2 linked regions of the Roseibium sp. Sym1 genome follow. The protein of the gene in region 1 binds, or shares a complex with, the protein of each later gene. Links are inferred from orthologs where the notes say so. Each region holds a gene or a part of one and is shown in the gene's direction. Other genes may lie near its edges.

Evidence for each region.
Region 2: the proteins of smc (region 1) and O6760_RS24120 are in contact, whole or in part, in a crystal structure (PDB 3ZGX), measured with the Bacillus subtilis proteins. The link is inferred for Roseibium sp. Sym1 from one-to-one orthologs.

The regions. Positions count from the first base shown.
Region 1 is NZ_CP114786.1:105,688-109,979, reverse strand. Bases 23-4,004 are described here. They hold smc (chromosome segregation protein SMC), read left to right. Parts: upstream 23-345; coding sequence 346-3,804; downstream 3,805-4,004. Other genes in these bases: O6760_RS00490 (thioredoxin domain-containing protein), read left to right, coding at 23-264. Also shown: more of O6760_RS00490, read left to right, coding at 1-22; O6760_RS00480 (AtpZ/AtpI family protein), read left to right, coding at 4,027-4,292. UniProt on the Bacillus subtilis protein: Required for chromosome condensation and partitioning.
Region 2 is NZ_CP114786.1:5,181,203-5,184,405, reverse strand. The notes cover bases 296-3,188. They hold O6760_RS24120 (segregation and condensation protein A), read left to right. Parts: upstream 296-1,268; coding sequence 1,269-2,108; downstream 2,109-3,188. Other genes in these bases: O6760_RS24110 (ABC transporter ATP-binding protein), read left to right, coding at 2,802-3,188; scpB (SMC-Scp complex subunit ScpB), read left to right, coding at 2,110-2,802; nagZ (beta-N-acetylhexosaminidase), read left to right, coding at 296-1,257. In the rest of the region: O6760_RS24130 (alpha/beta hydrolase), read right to left, coding at 1-119; more of nagZ, read left to right, coding at 238-295; more of O6760_RS24110, read left to right, coding at 3,189-3,203. UniProt on the Bacillus subtilis protein: Participates in chromosomal partition during cell division. May act via the formation of a condensin-like complex containing Smc and ScpB that pull DNA away from mid-cell into both cell halves.

The DNA.
Region 1 (4,292 bases):
TTCGAACAGCTGCGCAGCGGCGCACTTTCCGGCGAATTCCTGCCGGCCCTGACGAACTTGTCCAAACAGATCGGATATACACAGGAGTCCTTCAACGAGTGTTTGACAAACCAGGGCATGCTGGATGCACTTGTTGCGGAGCAGAAACGTGCATCTGACGAATTCGGGGTGAATTCGACGCCGACATTCTTTATCAATGGCGAGAAGCACTCGGGGGCGCTTTCGATTGAAGACATGGGCAAGATCATCGAGGAGAATATCTAGGCTGGCGCGCAACGCGCCTGTCCTCGAGATCTGCCTCGATTTCCGGTCCGATTGTCAGGCACCCGCACGGAGCGGGTGCCGATGAGATTTTCCAAACTCCGCATTGTCGGGTTCAAGTCCTTTGTCGAGCCGATGGAATTCATCATCGGCAACGGGCTGACCGGCGTGGTCGGGCCCAACGGCTGCGGCAAGTCCAATCTTGTCGAGGCGCTGCGCTGGGTGATGGGGGAAAACTCCTACAAGAACATGCGCGCGTCCGGCATGGACGACGTGATCTTTTCCGGAAGCCTCAACAGACCCGCCCGTAACACCGCCGAAGTCACGCTGTACCTGGAAAACCAGGACCGGACGGCCCCAGCGGCCTTCAACGATGCCGATGCCCTGGAGGTCAGCCGCCGGATCGAGCGTGAGCAGGGCTCCAACTACAAGATCAACGCGAAGGATGTGCGCGCCCGCGACGTCCAGCTCCTCTTCGCCGATGCCTCGACCGGGGCACGCTCGCCGGCCATGGTGCGCCAGGGCCAGATCGGCGAACTGATCGCCGCCAAACCGACGTCCCGGCGACAGATCCTCGAAGAGGCCGCCGGCATTTCCGGTCTGCATTCGCGCCGCCACGAGGCCGAAATCCGCCTGCGCGCCGCCGAGCAGAACCTGGAACGGCTGGAAGACGTGCTGGTGCAGATCGACGGTCAGCTCGACAACCTGAAGCGCCAGTCGCGCCAGGCAACGCGCTACAGAAACCTTTCCTCCGAGATCCGCGCGGCCGAAGCCTCGATTCTCTATATCCGCTGGACGGAGGCCCGCGATGCGCTGGGCGCCGCCGAGGCCCAGTTCGCGGAAGCCCAGAAACAGGTCAACGAGGCGACGGCGCTGCAGGCCGAGAGCGCGCGGGTGCAGGCGATCGCGGCCCACAAGTTGCCCGAGCTTCGCGACGAGGCCGCCAAGGCCGGCGCGGCGCTGCAACGCCTCGTGATCGCCCGCAACGAGCTCGATGCCGAGGAACGGCGCGTCAAGGAACGGCTCCAGGACCTGGAGCGCCGCATGGTGCAACTGGCGGAGGACATCCGCCGCGAGCAGGCGATGGTCTCGGAAAACGACGAAGTGCTGGAACGCCTGTCGGAGGAACGCGCCGAGCTTCTCGAAGAAAACGAGACCGTGCAGGAGCGCACGGAAGCTGCCCGTGAAAAAGTGGCCGAGGCGGAAGAGAGCGTGCGCGGACTGGAAGCCCGGCTCTCCGACCTGACCGCGGCCGAAGCCAGGGCAACTGCGGAGCGCAGGCAACTGGAACGGGCGGTTGCCGACAGCCGTCAGCGTGCCGACCGGCTGGTGGCACAGGCCCAGGATGCCCAGCAGGTGCTCGCCGAGCTCTCCGCACGGATGGCGGAACACGACGGCGTTTCGGAAAATCGCGAGGCCCTGGAGCTCGCGGAAGAGGCCCTGCTTGAAGCCGAAGCGGCGGTGGAAAACGCCGAAACGGCGACGCGCGAGGCGCGCGAACAGGAGCTGGCCGCCCGCGGCCCCCTTGGCGAGGCGCAGCAGACGCTGCAGGGGCTGGAAACCGAGGCACGCACCCTGGAACAGGTGCTCAACGTTCATTCCGACCAGGACCACACGCCTGTCGTCGAGCAGCTTACGGTCGAGCAGGGCTTTGAAACCGCGCTGGGCGCTGCGCTCGGTGAGGACCTCGATGCCTCGCTCGAAGTCGCGGCCGCCGTCCGCTGGGAAGGCGTTTTGCCCCATGACGGCGACCCGGCGCTGCCCGCCGGTCTCAAATGTCTTTCGGATGTTGTCGAGGCGCCGGGGGAACTCACCCGCCGCCTGCGGCAGATCGGCATTGTCGACCAGGCCGACGGGCCGGGCCTGCGCGGCGCGCTGAAGCCGGGCCAGTGCCTTGTCTCCAGGGAAGGGGACCTCTGGCGCTGGGACGGTTTCGTGGTTGCCGCCAACGCGCCGACGCCGGCGGCCCAGAGGCTCGCCCAGAAAAACCGCCTTGCGGAGCTGGGAGATGAAATAGACACGGCCCGCCGGGCGGTGACGGACCATGCCGAGGCCCTGGAAACCGCTGCCGCCACCGTGCGCCAGGCCGTCGAACTGGAGCAGATTGCGCGCGGCAAGGTCCGGGATGGCCAGCGCCGGGCGTCGGCCGCACGCGAGGCGCTCGCCGCTGCCGAACGGGCCGTCTCCCAGGTCGCGGCCAAGAAAGAAGCCGCCCAGGACCGCGCGCAGAGGCTCGGCGAAGAAGCCGAAATGGCCCGCGAGCAGGTCCTCGAGGCAGAAGGGCAGCTGGAGGAGGCTCCGGATGCCACCAGCTACCAGGACCAGATCGAGGAATTGCGAGGCGAGGTCGCTTCGGCCCGCAGCGCCCTGGCGGAGGCCCGCGCCGTTTCCGAGGGACTTGCACGCGAACAGCAGATGCGCGACCGGCGGCTTGAGGCGATCGCGCGCGAATATGACGGCTGGAAGACCCGCGCCGCCAATGCCGCGCAGCAGATTGGTGTCCTCAAGGAACGCCAGGAAGAAGCCGAAGAGGAACGGGCCGAGCTGATCGAGGCGCCCGAGGACATCGAGATCAAGCGCAGGGAACTCTTCTCCGCCATTGCCAAGGCGGAAGAGGCCAAGAAGGAAAAGGATGACCGTCTGCAGCAGGCCGAGCTTGACCTCGCCGATGTCGACCGGGCGGCCAAGGCCGCGATGGAAGCCATGTCGGGTGCGCGCGAACAGAAGATCCGCGCCGAGGAACGCCTGGAAGCGGCCCGCTCGCGCAAGGCCGACCTGGAGCGGCGCATCGACGAGGATCTGGAAGTTGCTGTCGCGGCGCTGCCGGAAATTGCCGGCCTGAAGGAGGGAGCGCCCTTGCCCGACCCGGAGGCGATGGAGCGCAAGCTGGAGCGCCTCAAGGCCGAGCGCGAACGTCTTGGCGGCGTCAACCTGCGCGCCGAAGAGGAACTGCGCGAGATCGACGAGCAGAAAACCACGCTGACCTCGGAACGCGACGACCTGATCGAGGCGATTCGGCGCCTGCGCACCGGCATATCGAACCTCAACCGCGAGGCGCGCGAGCGTCTGCTGGCCTCCTTCGAGGTGGTCAACGGCCATTTCCAGCGCCTGTTCACGCATCTCTTTGGCGGCGGCACGGCGGAGCTGCAGCTGGTCGATTCCGACGATCCGCTCGACGCCGGTCTCGAGATCATCGCACGGCCTCCCGGCAAGAAGCCTCAGACCATGACGCTGCTGTCGGGCGGAGAACAGGCCCTGACCGCCATGTCGCTGATTTTTGCGGTCTTTTTGACGAATCCGGCGCCGATCTGCGTGCTGGATGAGGTCGACGCGCCGCTCGACGATGCCAATGTCGAGCGCTATTGCGATCTTCTGGACGAGATGGCGGCCAGCACGGAGACCCGCTTTGTGGTCATCACACACAATCCGATCACCATGGCGCGCATGAACCGCCTGTTTGGCGTGACAATGGCCGAACGTGGCGTTTCCCAGCTGGTTTCGGTGGATTTGGAGACGGCTGAACGATTCCGCGAAACCGGTTAGCCGGGGAGCGTGGGTGCATCTGGTGCGGCACTGCCGCGAAAAGCTTATGCAACTTAGGTCTGGCCGAATCCCTGAACGGGCAAATTATCTAATTAATTCAGATAGATAGAGTTTCCCTATGGCTTCTTGACACGGCAGGGGGCGCCGACTATGGTGCGCGCGGCTTACGGGGCTCCCTGTTGTTGGTTCTGTCATGTCGGCGCGGGCTGAGGACTTATGAACATGTCTTCGCAAAACGGCGATGAAGAAGATCGAACGGACGGTTCCCCGAAAGCAGGTCTGTCGGAACGGCGGGCTCAGTTGAACCGGAAGCTTGACGACATTCGGGCGGTGGAAGAAAAAGCCGCGCGCAAGTCTCAAAGCAGCTCATCCGGATATGCGCAGGCAATGAAGCTGTCCTCAGAGTTCATTGCAGGCGTTCTGGTGGGGGCCGGGATTGGTTGGGTTGCCGATCAGTGGTTTGGGACGTCGCCTCTGGGGCTGATCGT
Region 2 (3,203 bases), 5.1 Mb from region 1 along the record:
GGCGTATAGACGACGATCTCGCGCGTTGCCGTGTCACCGAGCCGGTTGCGACCGAGTATTTCGGACCGGTGGGAGAACCTGTGCAGGCTTCCGGTGGGAATGTCGAGACGCGCACGCATGGAAGGCTCCGATCAGGTCTGGGTCTTGAGGCAATTAGAAAGCAAGTTCACAGCCCAGGCGCAAGTGTCCGGGTCTGACTTTCTTGACGGGTCACCACGTGGCGGCTAAGCCGGTTTCATGACCAAAGCCTTTGTCACCGGTTGTGCCGGACCGCGCCTGAGCGCAGACGAATTTTCCTTCATGAGGGCAGAAAGACCCTGGGGATTGATCCTGTTTGCCAGGAATATCGAAACTCCGGACCAGGTCGTCGACCTGACAAACACCTTCCGCGACGCCGTGGGCCGCGATGATGCGCCCGTTCTGGTCGACCAGGAGGGAGGCAGGGTCCAGAGGCTCAGACCGCCACAATGGCGCAAATACCCTGCGCCTGGGCTATATGGCGACCTTCATGACAGGGAACCCGATGCGGGGAAACGGGCAGCATGGCTGGGGGCACGCCTGATTGCGGAAGACTTGCGTTGCGTGGGAATCACCATTGATTGCCTGCCATGCCTTGATGTCCGGTTTCCCGATACGGTAGATGCCATCGGCGACCGTGCCTTCTCACAGAACCCGGACACGGTCGCCCAACTTGGGCAGGCCATGGTGGACGGTGCCCTTGCCGGTGGTGTGCTGCCGGTGATCAAGCACATTCCGGGCCACGGAAGGGCGCGCGTCGACAGCCATCTGGTGCTTCCGAGGGTCGAAGCAGACCATTCTTCTCTGGAAAGCGTGGATTTCCGCCCATTCAAGGCGCTTTCCCACGTGTCATTGGGGATGACAGCCCATATTGTATACGAAGGGATCGATGCGCAAACGGCATGCACCCAGAGCACGAAGGTCATCGGAGAGATCATAAGAGGCGAGATAGGCTTCGAGGGGTGCCTGATGAGCGATGATATCTCGATGAAGGCACTTGGCGGCGGTTTCGGGGAGCGGGCGCACAAGATCATCGAGGCCGGCTGCGACATTGTCCTGCACTGCAATGGCGACATGGCGGAAATGCGCGCTGTCGCCGCAGCCGTGCCTGAGCTGTCCGGCAAGGCAAAAAGCCGCTGCGACAGGGCGCTGCAAGGGTTGCAGACGCCGAATGGGGACTTTGACGGTCAGGCGGCCTGGGAGGAATTCCGGACCCTGACCGGTTGGCAAGGTGTTTGACCGGAGCGTTCATGAGCGAACTGGAAGGGAACAAACAGATCACCGAGGAAAGCTCCTTTGACCTGCTGACCTCGGTCAGTTCCATGGAGGACCGTACCAGCTCCGATCCGCAACTTGTTGTCGATGTGGAGGGGTTCGAGGGGCCTCTTGACCTGTTGCTCGGCCTGGCGCGGACCCAGAAGGTCGATCTGGCCCGGATATCCATTCTGGAACTTGTTGAACAATATCTTGAATTCGTGGCCGAGGCCCGTCGCATGCGCCTGGAACTGGCGGCGGATTACCTTGTCATGGCGGCTTGGCTGGCATTCCTCAAATCGAAGCTTCTCCTGCCCGAGCAAAGGGACGAGGACGAGCCGACGGGCGAGGAACTGGCCGCTGCGCTGGCGTTCAGGCTCCGCCGCCTGGAAGCAATGCGCGAGGTTTCCGAAAGACTGCTGGCTCGAAACAGGCAGGGCAGGGACGTGTTCCACCGTGGGGAGCCGGAAACCATGTCCGTGGAGCACAAGAGCATCTGGGAAGCATCCGTCTATGATCTCCTGTCGGCGTATGCGACCCAGAGACAACGCCAGTCGGTGACATCCGTCAGGGTGCTCAGGCGAACGGTCTGGTCTCTGCAGGAGGCACGCGAGCTTCTGACCAAACTGGTCGGGCGGGTGAGCGAGTGGGCCCCTTTGAACGCCTATCTCCGGGACTACCTTTACGACAACAAGGACTGGGCAACGATCGTTGCCAGCACATTTTCCGCAAGCCTGGAAATGGTACGCGAGGGCCAGGTCGAGATCCGGCAGGGTGAACCGTTCTCGCCGGTCTATATCCGCTCGATAGCCAAGGAGCAGGACCAGGGTGTCTGAGATGGATCTTTATGAAGACGTGCCGGATGAAATGCACGAACGCACCGCAGGAACGGACTTGTCGGGGCTGCGAATGGTCGAAGCCCTGTTGTTTGCCTCGGCCGATCCCCTGTCTCTTGAGGAACTGACCCTTCGGCTGCCGGACAACACGGATGTCCTGGGACTGCTGGAAGAACTGCAGCGGATGTATGCGCCGCGCGGCGTCAATCTGGTGCGGGTTGCGGGAAAATGGTGTTTCCGCACGGCGGAAGATCTGGCGTTTCTGATGCAGCGCAATGTCGAGGAGCAGCGCAAGCTGTCCCGTGCGGCGCTGGAGACCTTGGCGATCATTGCCTATCACCAGCCGGTGACCAGGGCTGAAATCGAGGAAATTCGCGGTGTGTCGACCTCGAAGGGTACCCTCGATGTCCTGCTGGAAACGACATGGATCCGGATGCGGGGCCGCCGGCGAACGCCGGGTCGGCCCGTCACCTATGGAACGACGGAGCAGTTCATGGTCCATTTCGGGCTGGACAGCATCAAGGATCTGCCCGGGCTGGAGGAGCTGAAAGGTGCCGGATTGCTCGACAGTGCCGTTCCGGCGTCCTTCCTTGTGCCGACACCAAATGACGACTCGGCATTGACGGAGGAGGAGGATCCTCTAGAAGACGGTTCTCTGTTTGACGAAGATGCGGACGATCCCGCCGGAGCCTGATGCCAGACCACGACAAGATGAGCAATTCCGATGGCTCCGGTCATCCGTTGCGCTGGGGCGCGCCGGGAACCGCCGGTGCGACGATCGCTGCCGGTCTCGTTTTTGAAAATGTTTCGCACGATTATGACGGCGTCGCATCCGTCCGGGATCTGAGTCTGTCGATTGCTCCCGGTGAGATCCTGTGCCTGCTCGGTCATTCGGGCTGCGGCAAGACAACGCTCATGCGCATTGCGGCGGGCGTTGAGCGGCAGAGGCGCGGCCGGGTGCTGATCAACGGCCGGAACATTGCCGACGACACCACCTTCCTTCCGCCGGAAAAGCGCGGTGTCGGCCTGATGTTTCAGGACTATGCCCTGTTTCCGCATATGAGCATTCTGTCCAATGTCATGTTCGGTCTGACC